Regions from separate parts of the Halomonas sp. KO116 genome, predicted to be linked through region 2. Evidence: predicted binding sites of a transcription regulator. Region 2 holds the regulator's gene; the other holds the start of a gene.

Region 1 (9,343 bases), 2.2 Mb from region 2:
TTACAGGAATTCCTGGCCTAAAACTACCCCTGAGTGACAGGGCAGTTCTAGCATTAGTCATTCCTTAATCCAAACCCAACACATCCTGCATATCGTAACGGCCGACCTCTTTGCCGGCGACCCAACGTGCCGCGCGAACTGCGCCTTTGGCAAAGGTCATCCGGCTGGAGGCTTTATGGGTGATTTCGATGCGCTCGCCTTCGGTGGCAAACATCACCGTGTGCTCGCCCACGATATCGCCTGCACGCACGGTGGCAAAGCCAATCTCTTTATCCGTGCGTGGGCCGCACTGCCCTACCCGCTCGAACACGCCATGCTCTTTCAGGTTACGCCCCAGGCTATCGGCGATGACTTCGCCCATTTTGATCGCGGTACCGGAAGGTGCATCAACCTTATGGCGATGGTGAGACTCGATTATTTCAATATCGTAGCCTTCATCACCGAGCGCTTTGGCAGCCGTTTCGAGCAGCTTCAGCGTCAGATTAACCCCAACGCTCATATTGGGCGCAAACACCATGGCCACCTTATCGCGGTAGCTATCAAGCTGGGCCAGCTCATCATTGCTCATGCCAGTAGTACCAATCACAATATGCTTACCGTGCTCGGCGCAGAACGCCAGATTACCCAGCGTGACCTGCGGAGCCGTAAAGTCGATCAGCACATCAAAGTCATCGACAATCGACGCCAGGGAATCGACCGCAACAACGCCGCGCTTCCCGACACCCGCCAACTCGCCAATGTCAGCGCCCGCTAAGGAGCTGCCTGGCTCCACAATTCCACCAGCCAGCGTCGCCTCAGCATCTTGCTCTACAGCATTTACCAACGTCCGGCCCATGCGGCCAGCCACGCCTACAATGGCAATTCGGGTCATGCGAACTCCTGCGCTCTGCGTTCCGGTAGATAAAAAGTGTCGCAATTATAGCAGACGCACCAGCGCATTAGACGCTCTCCTTTGCTGCCATGAAGGTTCAGCTTAGTTCTCCCAAACAATCGCCAGCTCTTCATCCCCTGCCATACGAATTAAGTGACGCTCGACCACGCCTTCAAGCTCATCCAAATGCTCCTCCTCAAGCGTTTCAATGGCGACCACCAATTTATCGGGCTCAGCGAGCATTAAGCAGGTGCCCGTGGCAAACGAGATTTTACCTTGCTGATCGCTTTGCTCCACCTCCAGCTTGTGCGCCCAATGTTTACAAAGACGGTTGATCAAGCGTTCAGCAGAAGGCGTAGCAATTTCAGCGCGGGAAAGCGGCATAGCAGTGACTCCAAGAAGTTATCTACCTCTTAGCCTAGAGCGAAGCGACCAGCGCTGCCAAGTAATGAATGATACCCCGCTGGAACAGCACGTTTTCACGTAGTAATAAAACTTCATTTATGGGCTCCTTTCCCACACCACAGTGGCCTTGCTTGCTTTACCCAACTCGAAGCACCAGGCGCAAATTAACGCCGAAGCAGCCATTTAAGCCGCCGTCCTTCCATCGCCGCTAGCGCCACCCCGCTTAACATCAGCGGTAGCGCTAGCAGGAAGCCGCTGGAGACCGGTATGCCAAACAACACCCAGTCGGCGAGCATAGGCCACACCAGGGCAATATATTCAAAAGGCGCCAACCGCGACGCCTCGGCGTAGCGCAGCGCTAATGTCATCGCGATGTGGGCGGCACCGCCAAACAGGCCCGAGAGCACCAACAGGGCAAACTCCGCCTGTGTGAGCGCGGCCCAGCCCAGCGGGAGCGTGGCAAGCCCAGCCAGCGCTGCCACCACAATAAAGTAGAAGGCGATGGAGGCAGCACTCTCGGTGCGCGAAATACGCCTCACGGTCAGTAGCGCCCCCGCGGTTAACAGCGCACCCAGCGCCCCTAACGCGTACCCGGTTATTTGCCCATTGCTGGAACTGGCATTGAGCCCAGGCAAGATCAGCACTGCCACTCCAGCAATCGCCAATATTATGCCGCCAGCGCGGTAGAGCGAGAAACGCTCCCCCAACAGCAATATGCCACCTATCGCCATAAATACCGGTGTTAGCTGGGCTAATAGTGTCGCCTCAGCAACGGGTAGCAGCGCCACCGCCGCAAAGGAGGCAAACATCGCCGCCGCCCCCATCCCCGAGCGCAACGCATGCCCCAAGGGGCGCCGCGTAGCCAACCCCTGGGGAAACTCCCGCCGCAGCAACAGAAAAATCACGATAGGCAGCAGCGCAAACAATGAGCGAAAAAATACCGACTGCCCCACCGGCACTGCGTCGCTCACGGCTTTAATGCACACCAGCATGCCAGTGAACAGAGCGCCTGAGAGCACCCGGAGCAAGATGCCCTTTGTGGGCCTTTCCTGAAGGTTATCCATTGCGCGCAGCACCCCCTAAACAGCAAAAACCCCCGGCGAACCGGGGGTTTTTGAACCAAACAACTAACTGCTAACCATTATCTCAGACTTACGGCTTCATATCTTCAAAGAAGCTTTTCACGCTGTCGAAGAAGCCGGTTTTCTTCGGTGAGTGGCTGTGGCTGTTGCTGCCGTCGAAGCTCTCTTGCAGCTGGCGCAGTAAGTCGCGCTGCTCGTCGTTAAGCTTGACTGGTGTCTCGACCACTACCTTGCATAGCAAGTCGCCGGGCATGCCACCGCGCACTGGCTTCACGCCTTTACCGCGTAGGCGGAACAGCCTGCCGGTTTGGGTTTCCGGCGGAATCTTCAGCTTCACGCGGCCATCTAACGTGGGCACTTCAAGCTCCCCACCTAGGGCTGCGTCAACAAAGTTGATCGGCACTTCACACTGCAGGTGCTTACCATCACGCTGGAAGATATGGTGCGGCTTGATGGCGACCTGTACGTACAGATCCCCAGGCGGGCCACCGTTAACCCCGCTCTCACCTTCGCCATTCAAGCGAATGCGGTCGCCGGTATCCACGCCGGGCGGGATCTTGACGGAAAGCGTGCGTGTCTCGCGTACGCGACCTTCACCATTACACTTATGGCACGGCACTTTGATGTGCTGACCAGAGCCATGACAGGTGGGGCACGTTTGCTGCACGGCGAAGAAGCCTTGCTGCATGCGCACTTGACCGTGACCGTGACAGGTCGGGCAGGTCTCTTTAGAAGAACCTGGCTCGGCGCCACCGCCATCGCAGCGGTCACACTCGATATGCCGAGGTACGCGGATATCGACTGTGGTGCCTGAAACGGCGTTTTCCAGATCCAGCTCTAGGTTATAGCGCAGGTCGGAGCCCCGTGCCGGGGCGTTAGGCCCACGACGCCGACCACCGCCTCCGCCAAAAATATCGCCAAACACATCACCGAAAATATCGCTGAAATCGCCAGCGCCTGCGCCTCCGCCGAAACCACCGCCGCCTTGGCCATCAACGCCTGCATGGCCGAACTGGTCATAAGCTGCGCGCTTTTCGCCGTCGCTAAGCACTTCATAGGCTTCGGACACTTCGCGGAATTTTTCCGCTGAGGTGTTATCGTCCGGGTTTCGATCAGGGTGGAATTTTTGCGCCAGACGGCGATAGGCCTTCTTGATCTCTTTCTGATCGGCCCCTTTTTCGACACCCAGGACTTCGTAATAATCGCGTTTGGACATAGGCCCTACGCCTCCTGGTTAGCTACGCACTTAACAGAAACTCTCGTGCGTCTTGGCTGCGGAAACAGCAACGCGGGAGTAAGCTCCCGCGTCACCGCTTTCCTTGGCAGAAAGAGGTTATTACTGCTTTTTCTGATCGTCGTTGACTTCTTCGTACTCGGCGTCAACCACGTCATCTTCCGGCTTGGAACCCGTGCTTTCGGCACCTTCGCCGCCCTCTTGCTGAGCCGCTTCTGCCTGCTCGGCGTACATCTTCTGGGCTAGCTGGCCAGAGGCTTCGGTCAATGCATCCAGTTTCTTCTGAATGTTATCGACGTCATCACCTTTAACTGCTTCTTCCAGCTCGCTGATGGCCGTCTCAATCGCCTGCTTCTCGTCGTCAGTGGCTTTGTCACCAGCCTCTTCCACCGTTTTGCGCGTGGCGTGAATCATGCCGTCAGCTTGGTTGCGCAGCTGCACCAGCTCTTCGAACTTCTTATCTTCTTCGGCGTGAGCTTCGGCATCGCGCACCATCTGCTCGACTTCTTCCTCGGACAGGCCGCTAGACGCCTTGATGACAATCGACTGCTCTTTGCCAGTGGCCTTGTCTTTCGCCGATACGTTCAGAATACCGTTGGCATCCAGGTCGAAGGCGACTTCGATCTGCGGCACGCCGCGCGGTGCAGGCGGAATGTCAGCAAGATCAAAACGACCCAGCGACTTATTCTGCGACACTTGCTTACGCTCGCCCTGAACGGCGTGAATGGTCACGGCCGTCTGGTTGTCATCCGCCGTTGAGAAGGTTTGTGTCTTCTTGGTCGGGATGGTGGTGTTCTTGTCGATCAGCGGCGTCATCACGCCACCCAAGGTTTCGATACCCAGGGTTAGCGGAGTAACGTCGAGCAGCAGAACGTCTTTAACGTCGCCGCCCAGTACGCCGCCCTGAATCGCTGCACCAACGGCAACCGCTTCGTCCGGGTTAACGTCTTTACGTGCTTCTTTACCGAAGAAGTCAGCCGCTTTCTTCTGAACCATCGGCATACGTGTCTGGCCACCGACCAGGATCACTTCGTCAATTTCAGAAGCAGATAGGCCTGCATCTTTCAGGGCCATTTTGCACGGCTCGAGCGAGCGCTGAACCAGCTCTTCTACCAGCGACTCCAGCTTGGCGCGTGTCACCTTAACGTTAAGGTGCTTCGGGCCAGTGTTGTCGGCAGTGATGTAAGGCAGGTTCACATCGGTCTGCTGGGCGCTAGAGAGCTCAATTTTGGCTTTTTCAGCGGCTTCTTTCAGACGCTGCATAGCGAGGTTGTCGCCAGACAGATCAATACCACTATCAGACTTGAACTGGTCTACCAGGTAGTTGATCAGCGCCAAATCGAAATCTTCGCCGCCCAGGAAGGTGTCGCCGTTAGTGGCCAATACTTCAAACTGAGTTTCGCCGTCAACGTCAGCAATTTCGATAATTGAGATATCGAAGGTACCGCCACCCAGGTCATATACCGCGATGGTCTTGTCGCCGCGCGATTTGTCCATACCGTAGGCCAGTGCGGCAGCGGTTGGTTCGTTGATGATGCGCTTAACGTCTAGACCTGCGATGCGACCGGCATCTTTCGTGGCCTGACGCTGGCTGTCGTTGAAGTAGGCCGGCACGGTGATAACGGCTTCAGTGACCGTCTCGCCCAAGTAGTCTTCGGCGGTTTTCTTCATTTTCTTCAGCACTTCCGCGCTTACCTGCGGCGGTGCCATTTTTTTGCCTTTTACTTCAACCCAAGCGTCGCCATTGTCGGCTTCGGTGATTTTGTACGGCACCATCTTGATGTCTTTCTGAACAACGTCATCTTTAAAACGACGGCCAATCAGACGCTTGATGGCGTACAGGGTGTTTTCTGGGTTCGTTACCGCTTGGCGTTTAGCCGCCTGGCCGACCAGCGTTTCGCCATCATCGGTATAAGCGATGATAGAAGGCGTCGTACGGCCGCCTTCGGCGTTTTCAATGACTTTAGCGCTGTCACCATCAAGCACGGCCACACAAGAGTTAGTGGTGCCCAGGTCGATACCAATTATACGTCCCATAGCGATACCTCGAATTCGGTTGTTACAAAACTGAAAATTTAGCTTTTTAAGCTTGTCTGCGGGTTTCCCCGCGGGGTTGCCCTTTATTTGGGGGCCGCAGCTGACATTTCAAGGGCTTTTTTTCACACACTTTTTTCAAACTCTGTGCTGCCAGTGGCTTAATCGGCTTTTTTACTGACGACGACCATGGCCGGGCGCACTAAACGTCCGTTGAGCAAATAGCCTTTCTGCATAACGTCCATCACGGTGTTGGGATCAAGATCCGGGTTAGGCACCATGGTCATGGCCTCGTGAACTTGAGGGTCGAAGGGCTCACCATGTGGCTCAATGCTTTCTACGCCGAATTTATTGAGCACATCCAGCTGCATCTTCAAGGTCATGGAAACGCCTTCACGATGAACGTCCGAGGCACCCTCTTCCATGGTCTCTAGCGCTTTTTCCAGACTATCAACGACCGGCAGCAGCTCCTTAACAAATTTTTCAAGCGCAAACTTGCGCGCTTTTTCGGCTTCTTGCTCTGCACGACGGCGGACGTTTTGTGCTTCCGCGGCGGCTCGCAGGGCTTGATCTTTAGCGTCGGCCAAGCTCTGTTCTAACTCGCCCACTTGGGCTGCCAGCATTTCCGCTTCGGGGTTATCGACGTTGCCTTCTAACGGCTCTTCGTCATTGATCAACCCTTCCAGCTCGCCCTCCATCAAGCGCTCTTCAGCGGCTTGCTCCGCCGCCTGCTCGGCGCCATCCGCTTCTTGCTCGTGGCGGGCCAGCTCATCATCCATTGGTGTTTGCGGTTCTTTCGCCATGTTGTGCTCCTAAAAAGTAGGGCGCTGCCATCTAGGGCGACGCGCATAGAAGTAAGCCTTCAAATCCTTCGCTTTAACTAGCTAGCTTTAACTAACGATGTTGGCTATATGGGGGCCATAAATGCCATCTCAAGAGGTGCATTGAAGTGAGTTATTAACTACTGTATAAATCAACAACTATTGGATAAGTATCCAGCTTCAGTGCTGTACCGCCTCAGGAGGCGCCATGCTTACTCAGCTAGCTATTCAAGATTTCGCCATTGTCGATCACTTGGAACTCGACCTAACCGGCGGTATGACTGCGATTACCGGGGAGACCGGCGCGGGCAAATCGATTCTGTTAGGCGCTCTTGGGCTCTGCCTGGGCGAGCGTGCCGACGCCGGTAGCGTGCGCCACGGCCGCGAGCGCACGGACCTCTCCGCACGATTCGATATTCAGCACCTGCCTGCCGCCATTGAGTGGCTAACGGCCCGGGAGCTGCCGACCGAGGAGTGCTTGCTGCGCCGAGTGGTCACCGCTAATGGCCGCTCCAAAGCGTGGATCAACGGCCACCCCGCGACTATTTCAGACCTCAAATCCCTCGGCGAGCAGTTGATTCAAATTCATGGTCAGCATGCGCATCACGCCTTAATGCGTGAAGAGACCCATCTAGCGCTGCTAGATGATTACGCAGGATTAAGTAACGCCACCACTCAATTAGCCGAAACCTTCCGTGAGTGGCGCACTGCGCGCCGCCAATTGAAGAGGCTGAGTGAAGAAGGCAGTGAAGTAGAGGCTAAACGGCAGTTACTGCGTTATCAGGTTGAAGAGCTGGATCAACTTGCGTTAGCGGAGGGCGAATTAGCCACGCTAGAAGAGGAGCAGCATACCCTCGCCCATGCGGAAGAGACACTGCGCGAAACGCAGTTTGCCGCAGACTGCTGCGCCAGCGATGAAGGCGGCGCGCTCTCATTACTCAACCAGGCCTTCGCCCATCTAAGCGCCTTGCCAGGTAGCGATAAAGGCATGCTGGCGAACACGCTGTCCATGTTGAGCGATGCGCGCATTCAAGTGGAAGAGGCCTCCAGCGAGCTCAACCGACTCGCCAGCACCACTGAATTAGACCCTGAGCGTCTTGCCTGGGTGGAAGAGCGGATGACCGATGTTCATCGGATTGCGCGTAAGCATCATGTTGCCCCTGAAGAACTATGCGCCTTGCATGCCGATCTTCAGCGGGAAGTCGCGCAATTAGAAGAGGGTGGCAATGACCTGGAGGCGCTCAGTGCGCGGGTCGTTGAACTACGCGAAAGCTACCGCCAAGAAGCGAAAAAACTCAGCGAAAGCCGTCAAAAAGCCGCGCTTCGTTTAGGCAAAGAAGTACAGCAACAGCTGGGCTTTTTGGCCATGGGCAAAGCCCGCTTTGAAGTAGAGGTCACTGCGAAAGAAGCACCCTCTCCGGAAGGCTTGGATCGCGTGCAATTTTTGATCAGCGCCAACCCCGGCCAGCCCGCGCGGCCATTGACCAAAGTAGCCTCCGGCGGCGAACTATCGCGGATTAGCTTGGCGATTCAAGTGGTCGCGGCGACGCACTCAACGGTGCCTAGCCTAGTGTTTGATGAAGTGGACGTAGGTATCTCGGGCGCCACCGCAGAGATCGTTGGCCAACTGCTGCGCAAGCTAGGTGAAAATGGCCAGGTAATGACGGTGACTCACCTACCGCAAGTGGCGGCCCAGGCGCACCAGCACCTGCATATCGAGAAACAGGCGAAGCGCGACACCACGCTGACTCAGATGGCGCTGCTCGACGAGCAGGGCCGCATCAGCGAACTGGCACGCATGCTGGGCGGCGTGACGCTTTCCGACCAAACCCTCGCCCATGCCCGGGAAATGCTGCATGCAAGCCAGCGCCCGCCGCACTGAGCCGGGGGAAGCTTTAAGACGCTTTGCGCAGTAAAACAAAACGCCCTTGATGACTTGGCAAATTCGCTTTATCTCGAATTATGCCAAGTACATCAAGGGCGTTCATCTTCCCAAGCCGTGAATATTGTCTATTCACGTAGGTTATTTCTTATTCGTTGGCCCGCTGTCTTGACGCGTGACATCGGAACCACGCGGACGGACATAAAGCACTAGCGCATGATCCACTAACTCATAGCCATGCTCTTCAGCAATTTCTTGCTGACGACGCTCAATGATTTCATCAACGAACTCAATGATCTCACCGCTTTCCAGGCACACCATATGATCATGGTGATCCTCTTGGGTCATCTCAAATACTGCGTGGCCACCGTCAAAGTTATGACGAATAACCAAGCCCGCCGACTCAAATTGAGTCAGTACGCGGTACACAGTCGCTAGGCCAACATCTTCGCCCGCATCAATCAGTGTTTTGTACACTTCTTCCGCGCTAAGGTGGTGCTGACCCGAAACATTTTCGAGAATTTGAAGTATCTTGACGCGCGGCAGGGTCACTTTTAGACCGGCTTTGCGCAATTCATGGTTCTGATCGGCCATGGTCGCTCTTCGCAGTAACAGGTTAGGTCGGGTATGATCAACCGAAACCACGATAGTGAAGAATAGGCCCAAATGCAAAAATTGACTCGAATCATCACGCTTTCCGTTGCCCTTACCGTTGTTAGCGGCTGTAGTTACGTCGGCGTTTATAAGCGCGATATTCCCCAAGGCAACCTGGTCACTCAGGAGATGGTCAGCCAGCTTCAACCAGGAATGACCCAAGAGCAGGTTACTTATGTGATGGGTAGGCCGTTGCTGGAAGCGCCCTTTGACGCCAGCCAATGGGACTATGTGTTTCGTTTAGATAAGGCGTATGGCGACGTAGAACAGCGCCGCGTAACGCTCACCTTCGATCCTCAAGGACGCTTAGCGAACATTGAGCAAGAGGGCGATTTATCCAAGGCGCTGCCGTTCGAAGCC
Region 2 (9,343 bases):
ATCCTCTAAAAACAGCTCGCCATTGACTCCCTGCGGTGCGGTTTCACGGCCATCATAGGCGCGCACTTCGCTTCCATCGTAATGCATTAGAAAAGCACCGCCACCGATACCGCTGGATTGAGGCTCTACCAAGTTCAGTACCATTTGCACTGCAATGGCCGCATCAATAGCGTTACCACCGGCTTTCAATACTTGATAACCAGCATCGGTTGCGAGCGGGTTGGCTGCCGCCACCGCAAACGACTCAGCCTCCCAGCCTGGCTTCTCTTCATAGCCAGACTCGCTTTCAGGAGCAATGGAGGGTGTCTCGTAGCTAAACCCCCAACTATAAAGCGGCGTTACCAGCAGCACAGGTAGCGCAAACTTAGCTGATTTTGTGAACATTTCAGCGCTCTCCGCGACAAGTTAAATACAAAAACACACATAAAAGAGTAGTCTATAAAAACAGCAACGCCCGGCTCAATGTCCGGGCGCAAACTAAATGTTTTAGCAAACAAACTTATTCAATTTTTTGGCCTGCGAGCATAAACCACGTTTCCAGGACCGCATCGGGATTGAGCGATACGGAGTCGATCCCTTGTTCCATCAACCACTTCGCCAAATCGGGATGATCTGACGGCCCCTGGCCACAAATGCCGACGTATTTCCCCTTCGCTTTACACGCCTGAATCGCCATCGCAAGCAGCTTTTTAACCGCCCCATTACGCTCGTCGAACAGATGTGCAACGATGCCCGAATCACGATCCAACCCCAATGTTAACTGCGTTAAATCGTTAGAGCCGATAGAGAACCCATCAAAGTACTCAAGGAACTCGTCGGCTAGCAGGGCGTTAGCTGGCAGTTCGCACATCATAATCACTTTCAGGCCTGTCGGGCCGCCCCGCTCCAAACCGTTGGCGGCCAACAGCTCTACCACCTCTCGCGCTTCGTCGGTGGTACGCACGAAGGGCACCATGATCTCCACATTCTCGAAACCCATCTCTTCACGCACCCGCTTCAGGGCACGGCATTCAAGTTCAAAGCAGGGCCGGAACGCTTCAGAAATGTAGCGCGACGCACCCCTAAAACCGAGCATCGGGTTCTCTTCACCCGGCTCATAGAGCTTACCGCCAATCAGGTTTTCGTATTCATTAGACTTAAAGTCTGACAGCCGCACGATCACACGCTGCGGGTGGAACGCGGCTGCCAGCGTCGAAATACCCTCAACCAGTTTATCGACGTAAAAACTGACGGGGTCGGCATAACCGGCCGTCCGTAAATCGATCACCTGCTGCAAATCCACCGGCAGCGTGTCGTACTCCAACAGTGCTTTAGGGTGAACGCCGATCATGCGGTTAATAATAAACTCCAGACGCGCCAAGCCTACCCCCGCATGAGGTAGGCTGGCGAAGCCAAAGGCGCGATCGGGATTGCCCACATTCATCATGATCTTGAAGGGGATTTCCGGCATAGCGTCGACACTGGAAACTTTGCAGTCAAACTCCAGCAGCCCTTCGTAGACATTGCCGGTATCGCCTTCCGCACACGAAACCGTAACGTCGATGCCCTCTTTGAGCTGAGTCGTTGCGTCGCCACACCCCACTACCGCGGGAATGCCCAATTCACGGGCAATAATGGCGGCATGGCAAGTGCGCCCGCCACGATTGGTGACGATGGCGGAAGCGCGTTTCATTATTGGCTCCCAATCCGGGTCAGTCATATCGGTGACCAGAATATCGCCATCATGGATCTTGTCCATATCGTCAGGGCTGAGCACCACTTTAACGGTACCGCGGCCAATGCGCTGGCCAATTGCTCTGCCGGTGATTAATGTGCGGCCTTTTTCGCGCAGCTGGAAACGTTCAAGCTTGCCGCCTTCCTGCTGGGAGACGACCGTTTCAGGACGCGCCTGAACGATATACAGCTCACCATCATCGCCATCTAGCGCCCACTCAATATCCATGGGGCGCTGGTAGTGCTGCTCGATCGTCATGGCCTGACGAGCCAGCTCCATCACCTGTTGATCATTAATACAGAAGCGACCACGGTCTTGATGGGGCACATTGACGGTTTCAACGGATTTACCGGCGCTGGCATCCTGGCCATAAACCATCTTTATTAACTTGGAACCCAAGTTACGGCGCAGCACTGCCGGGCGGCCCGCCGCTAGGGTCGGTTTATGCACGTAGAACTCATCGGGATTGACTGCGCCTTGCACCACGGTTTCGCCTAAGCCCCAGGAGCCAGTAACGAAAACCGCATCGCGGAAGCCAGACTCGGTATCCAAGGTAAACATAACGCCCGACGCACCTATCTCAGAGCGCACCATTTTCTGCACACCGGCCGACAAAGCAACATTTTCATGGGCGTAGCCACGGTGGACGCGGTAGGAGATAGCGCGGTCGTTAAACAGCGAGGCAAATACTTCGTGCACGGCGCGCTTAATATTGTCGAAGCCGTCAATATTGAGAAAAGTTTCCTGCTGACCCGCGAAGGAAGCATCGGGTAAATCTTCAGCGGTAGCAGAGCTGCGTACAGCCACTTTTAACTGAGGATGCTGTTGCTGGAGCTGTCCGTAAGCGTCGCGAAGGGCTGCCTCAAAGCTAGGCGGCAACGGCGTATCAATAATCCATTGGCGAATAGTGCGGCCCGCCTCGGCGAGCGCTTTAACATCGTCCACATCCAAGCGCGCAAGCGTGGCATTAATGCGCTCGTTAAGGCCTTCGTGGGAGAGAAACTCGCGGTAGGCATGAGCGGTAGTGGCAAACCCGCCAGGCACCGTTACGCCAGCACCGGACAGATTGGAAATCATTTCACCTAGTGAGGCGTTTTTACCACCCACGCGTTCGACGTCTGACATGCCCAGTTGATCGAACCACAGAATGTACTCTTCCACGTAACCCCCTCGCTCATAGACATCGACACGATCACTAATATTGCCGTTTAGACGTAGGATCATGGATTATTGATTGAGACACCCTAGCACCGCGCTACTATATTCGCCATTGGTCTAATAGCGAAGGGAATGGAGGATTTTTACAACACGAAGGGTTTTTAGGTCATTTGTGTAGTCAGTCACTTTGCCCCTCCCTAGCCAGCACGCATAGCGAGTTGCTCTAGCAAACGGCTCAGCACACAATAGCGCAGTTACTTACCAGTGGATGTCACTATGAAACGTACGGCTTTTTTTATCTCTGATGGCACCGGGATCACAGCAGAAAGCTTAGGGCGCAGCCTGCTGGCCCAGTTCAGCGATGTTGAGATCGATATGCAAACCAAGCCTTATATCGATACGCTGGAAAAAGCTCAGGCACTAGCAGCCATTATCGAAGCGACAGCCAGCCGCGACGGTCATCGTCCGATCATCATTGACACCATTGTTGACCAACAAATTCGCAACGTCATTCGGCAAGCATCCGGCTTCAAGGTCGATATTTTTTCAACCTTCCTGGAACCATTGGAACAGGAACTTAATACTCACTCTTCCTATAGCGTTGGGCGTACGCACTCAATTGGCAGCGATGACGTCTATATGGACCGTATTCACTCAGTGCACTTTGCGCTGGATAATGATGACGGAGCACGCACTCATCAATACGATAAAGCAGATATTATTCTGGTCGGCGTCTCACGCTGCGGCAAGACCCCGACCTCTCTTTATCTGGCACTTCAGTTTGGTATTCGAGCGGCCAACTATCCGCTTACGGAGGATGATTTAGACGAAGATGGCATTTTAAAGCTGCCCAAGGCGCTAGCGCCCCATCGTCAAAAACTGTTTGGGCTAACCATTGATCCGCGGCGTTTATCAGCGATCCGCAATGAGCGGCGGCCAAATAGCCGTTACAGCTCCATTGATCAGTGTCTTCAAGAAGTAGGGCAAGCGGAGTCGCTTTATCGCACCATGCACATTCCCTTTATTGATGCGACGCGCTTCTCGGTAGAAGAGATATCAACGCGGATGATTGCGGAAACGGGTTTAGCGAGGCGCTTTTCGCCCCGCTAACGATCCATTCTGCGGCTAACTTACATTCCTTTAGGGGCAAAAATTCCCGGCGCGTTTCGCCAGTAGCCTTTGTAATCCATCCCAAAACCAAACACATAACGGTCGGCGACTTCCAAGCTGCAGTAGTCGGCCTTTAAACCAGGCACCGCTTTACGGTTGTGCTGTTTATCCACCAGTACAGCCGTCGTGACACTGGCGGCCTGGGCTTCTTCGCAGTAAGCCAAAATGGCGGCTAATGTGGCGCCTTCGTCCAAGATATCGTCAACGATCACCACATGGCGCCCCGCCATCGGCACCTCAGGAGACACACGCCAAAACAGCTCACCGCCGCGCAGCTCGTTACGGTATCGAGTGGCATGTAAGTAATCCACTTCAAGCGGAAAGCCCAGTCGGGTTAGTAAATGCCCTGTGGTGATTAAGCCGCCATTCATAACGCAGTAAAAGACCGGAAGTTTGTCGCCTAAATCTCGCGTGATCGCTTCCGCCATACGATCAAGTGCCCGCTCTACCTCTTGCTGAGAAATAAGGCAGTCGGCGTTATCCATCAATTCACGCATTGAGTCCAATGACTCTAAGGCTTCTTTATCCAACTTTGACATCTAAACTCCAGGCGGGTTAAAAGCTTCAATTACATCAGTCGTGTGAATTTACACAGCATTGGGTTTCGGTTTATCAGCCAATGCTTCCAACTTAGCGTGGGTACGACGCCATCTGCCCAACGCACTTAGGGCATCGATATCAGGCCGTGCACGGCTGTAGCGCAGTTTGGCGGGACGTTTGGTTTCAATACCCCGGCAGGCTTCAATCACCTCAAGTGCCGCGGCGCGATCATTGCATACCAGCAACATATCGCAACCAGCCGCTAGTGCTGCCTGGGCTCGCTGTTTGGGCCCACCCGCCTCGTGGGCGCCCGCCATACTTAAATCATCAGAAAAGATGCAGCCTTTGAAGCCCAACGATTCACGCAGCATGCCCAACCAATGAGGGGAAAACCCGGCAGGACGCGTATCGAAAGCACTGTAAATCACATGCGCAGGCATTACACCGTCTAACGGCGCGGCCAAATGGGCAAAGGGCACCAGGTCACGTTGTTTAATCACTTCTAGCGGGCGGTCATCCACCGGCAGCGCAACGTGAGAGTCTGCCGCAACTCCGCCGTGACCGGGGAAGTGCTTCCCGACAGCGGCCATACCAGCCTCATGGAGCCCTTGAATAAAGGCGCTGCCGAGCTGCGCCACATGCTGGGGATCGCGGCTAAAACTTCGGTCTCCAATAACACTTGAGACACCGCTTTCGACATCCAGTACCGGAGCAAAGCTAAGATCCAAACCGCAGGCGGCCATTTCCATGCCCAATAGCCAGCCAGCATCTTTTGCGAGCGCAAGACCATCATCGGGGTTGGCGCTATAACACTCACCAATGCGAGCCATGGCAGGAAGACGCGTCATCCCTTCTTTAATACGCTGAACGCGGCCACCCTCTTGATCAACGGCAAGCAATAAGTCCGCACGCACACGTCGAATATCGCTGCAGAGCTGGCGTACTTGGTAGCCGTTCTCGACATTGCGGGCAAACAGAATAACGCCCCCTACCACCGGTTCTAGCAGCAAGCGCTTTTCTGCGGCCGTTAATTTCGGGCCTTCAAGGTCGAGCATGACCGGGCCTAACGGTTGAGTCATCGTGATAGGTCCATTAAAAAAGAGGCGGTGATTCTAGACGATCGTCTAGCGGTGTCAAAACAGATTAGTCAAACGACTGACGACCGCCGTGCAGCCAAACGGGGGTTCCTGGTAACGCTAACGAAAAGATATAGAGCAAATCACTATTGCGTAAACGAATACAGCCGTGGGATGCAGCAACCCCCATGGGCTGGTCAGGGGGCGTGCCATGAAGATAAATATAGCGACGCTGTGAATCGACCTGACCACCACGGTTCACGCCTTTTTCTAATCCGCATAACCACAGGATGCGGGTCAAAATCCAATCCCGCTTCGGATATGCTTCAGCTAGCGCAGGAGAGAATGCCTCCCCCGTCCAGCGACGACCCCGAAATACCGCATTATCAGGCATCCCGTTGCCGATCGCGGCTCTTATATAGTGCCAACCATGGGGTGTTTTGCCACTGCCGTTGTGCTCACCAACGCCCGCGAGGCCAGACGATATCTCACACTCATACAGCACCTTCGGCCCTCGCCAACAGCGTAGCTGCTGCTGTGTGGTATCGATTTCCAACCAGATGTCCTCTACAGGGGGAAGCTCAGCGAGCTTGGGCGTTCGCATATTTTCCTTCTTCAAGTGCTGGGGGCAACGGTGCATTCATGGCAGCCACCACTACTGGGCGCAACCGCCTAACCAAATCCCGCACGGTGACCTGCTCTTGATAATCCTTTTCAGCGATATCGCGCAGTGCATCAAGGCCTGAAAGCGTAAAAATCACCGTACCAAGCATAAAGTGTAGCCGCCAAAAGCGTTCCGCGTCAGGCAAGTCGGGCGTGGCTTGACGCACTAACTCGGTGAAGCGGGTAAACACATCACCATACTCTTGCTGAATATGACGCCTAAGATGCCCCTGCGCTTGGCTATAGGCAAGGCCCAGCAAGCGCATAAACACCTTTAAACTGTTGCGCTCGGCAGGCACAGCCAGCACGGTGGTCGCCATGGTTTCGAGTAGCGTTTCCAACGGAATAACGCGCCCTGCATGCTGGGCTTCAAGTTCATCAAGCGCAGTATGAAAACGCTGGGTGAACGGGTCCAGATAGCGTGAAAACACGGCCTGAATTAAGGCTTTTTTGGAACCAAAATGGTAATTCACCGCCGCTAAATTGACGCGCGCTTTGCTAGTGATGTTGCGCAGCGATGTTTCAGCAAAACCTCGCTCAGCAAACAGCACTTCCGCGGTGTCGAGTATTCGAGTTACCGTATCAGATTGAGCCATGCCGCTCTCCGGGGAAACGAGTGTTTAAAACATAGCAAAATACTATGCCATATCGCTGGTGGGCTCAACGCTTGATTTTCTGATGAAATATGGCTGTCTATATGAGTAGAAGCTTAGTTTAAAACGATTAGGAAAAATTCGGGGCCTTTCTAGAGAGGGGGTTGACAAGACATGTACTGGACAGAGGAACATACTGTATACTTAACCACTTACCGATTAAGTCGACATTTAATTTGTTACTGTCTATTCACTATTTTTGGAGTCTGGTATGTCGCGTCCGCTAACCGCTCGCCAACAGCACGTATTTGATTTTATTGTTAAGACCATGGGCGAATTTGGCTACCCTCCGACCCGTGCTGAAATTGCGAAAGCACTGGGGTTCCGCTCACCTAACGCCGCGGAAGAGCACCTGCGCGCACTTGAGCGTAAAGGCGCTATTCGCATTATTCGCAATACGTCACGCGGTATTCGACTACCCAATCAAGAGCCCCAGGAATTAGTAGACAGCACCGCAAGCGCGTTACCCGCTGCCAATATTGAAGCCTCGCCTGCTGGCCTGCCGGTGATTGGCGAAGTAGCCGCCGGGAGCCCTATCCTAGCGGCTGAGCATATTGACCGTTACTGCCCTTTGCCAGCCGAGTACTTCACTCCTAAAGCCGATTATCTGCTGCGTGTGCGGGGCCTTTCGATGAAGGATATTGGTATTTTAGAAGGTGATTTATTGGCAGTTCACCGTACCGAGCGGGTGCGCGATGGCCAGATTGTCGTTGCGCGCCTGGATGATGAAGTAACCGTTAAGCGCTTCAAACGTCAGGGCCACCAAGTAACGCTATTTGCGGAAAATGCAGACTTTGCGCCGATTGAAATCGATCTGCGTTCACAGTCACTCGACATCGAAGGTGTCGGCGTTGGCGTCATTCGTGGCGGTAATGGCCAAGCACTGGGCTAACCACCGTCATTACTGCATGTCGATATAGCGGTGGTCATTAAAGGTGGCCACCCAGTTAGGATGATAGACCAGCAGAATACTCAGCAGCATCCCGGTAATAAACGCCTCTGAAGGCATTAGTAGAGGTAAGAAGCGTGCATACTCCTGGGCAAGATAGATAGCGTTAGGATCTGTGCCTGCCATGATAATCAGCAGCACGGCAGCCACCCCTGCCCCTAATGTTGCCAACGCAGCCCCAAAAAACCCGCAGGCAAATAAAAACACCATCAGGTTATCCGGCAGGCGGCGATCTACCAGCCGCCACACTGTGCCAATAATGGCAGCCGGAACAATGCCCGTTACCAGTACATTTGCCCCCAGCAGCGTCCACTCATTGCGGCCGATAACTACCATTGCCACATTAATGAGCACATTGCTGATCAGCGCTAATGGCGCTTTAAACACGAGTGTCATCAATACCGTAAAGACGAGATGCAGCGTTAGCCAGTCGACCGCCTGAGCGCGTAGCTGCCACATCAGCGCCACTGCCAGCGTTGCGCCTAACCAACGGTGCTGAAGAGCAGCGTCTTCCAGTAGCACTTGCCAGGGCCGCCGCCAAAGAGCCCACACCACTACGCCTAACGAGAGTAGCGAGGTGAATATCAGCGCCCAGGGCGCCAGTACACTTTGTGCGAACGACATAGCGGCTTCTCACATTATCGAGCGTTAGCTAAACACCACGGTCTTGTTGCCATGCACTAAAACCCGATCCTCAAGATGCCAGCGTAAACCGCGTGCGAGAACGGCTTTTTCCACATCACGCCCAAAGCGGACTAAATCGGTTGGGGTATGGCAGTGGCTAACGCGATGAATATCCTGTTCGATAATCGGGCCCGCGTCGAGTTCCTCGGTAACATAGTGGCAGGTGGCGCCAATCAGCTTCACTCCGCGCTGATATGCCTGGTGGTAGGGCTTCGCCCCAGCGAAAGAGGGTAAAAAACTGTGATGAATATTAATCACCCGCCCTGCATAGCGGGCGCACAGGTCAGGCGGCAGAATTTGCATATAACGCGCCAGCACGACGCAATCAGCACGTGCACTATCGATTTCTGCTTGCACCTTGGCAAATGACACTTGCTTGTTATCGGGGTCGACTGGCACATAGTGATAAGGAATGCCGTACCATTCGGTCAATGAACGCATATCGTCATGATTGGAAATGACGCCAACAATATCGCAATCCAACTCACCCGCCTGCCAGCGATAAAGCAAATCTACCAAGCAGTGTGACTCTCTAGAGACCATCAATACCACCCGGCGGCGCTGCTGTGTATCCACCAATGACCACTGCATATCGAATTCGATTGCCACCGGCTCGAACGCTGCACGTAGCGCTTCTACCGACATCCCCACTGAATCCGCCAAGATTTCGTAACGCATAAAAAAACAGCCCGTTTCTAAATCAGAGTGCTGGCTGGCTTCAGTGATAGACCCCCCT

Evidence for each region. The regulator LexA, encoded in region 2, represses DNA repair genes until DNA is damaged. The targets are predictions, from matches to a motif close to TACTGTNTANNTANACAGTA.
Region 1: the regulator LexA is predicted to act here: its motif matches at 6,589-6,608, upstream of recN (DNA repair protein RecN).

The regions. Positions count from the first base shown of each region.
Region 1 covers NZ_CP011052.1:4,354,435-4,363,777, forward strand. Annotated here, with positions in the region: gene dapB (4-hydroxy-tetrahydrodipicolinate reductase) at 65-871, opposite strand; gene KO116_RS19915 (DUF2218 domain-containing protein) at 974-1,255, opposite strand; gene KO116_RS19920 (DMT family transporter) at 1,441-2,340, opposite strand; gene dnaJ (molecular chaperone DnaJ) at 2,429-3,574, opposite strand; gene dnaK (molecular chaperone DnaK) at 3,695-5,629, opposite strand; gene grpE (nucleotide exchange factor GrpE) at 5,788-6,429, opposite strand; gene recN (DNA repair protein RecN) at 6,656-8,329, shown strand; gene fur (ferric iron uptake transcriptional regulator) at 8,471-8,923, opposite strand; gene bamE (outer membrane protein assembly factor BamE) at 8,996-9,343, shown strand, end outside.
Region 2 covers NZ_CP011052.1:2,162,179-2,171,521, reverse strand. Annotated here, with positions in the region: gene ggt (gamma-glutamyltransferase) at 1-384, opposite strand, end outside; gene ppsA (phosphoenolpyruvate synthase) at 500-2,875, opposite strand; gene ppsR (posphoenolpyruvate synthetase regulatory kinase/phosphorylase PpsR) at 3,149-3,982, shown strand; gene KO116_RS10070 (hypoxanthine-guanine phosphoribosyltransferase) at 4,003-4,581, opposite strand; gene nagZ (beta-N-acetylhexosaminidase) at 4,630-5,661, opposite strand; gene KO116_RS10060 (L,D-transpeptidase) at 5,726-6,262, opposite strand; gene KO116_RS10055 (TetR/AcrR family transcriptional regulator) at 6,240-6,917, opposite strand; gene lexA (transcriptional repressor LexA) at 7,186-7,866, shown strand; gene KO116_RS10045 (energy-coupling factor ABC transporter permease) at 7,876-8,547, opposite strand; gene purU (formyltetrahydrofolate deformylase) at 8,572-9,343, opposite strand, start outside.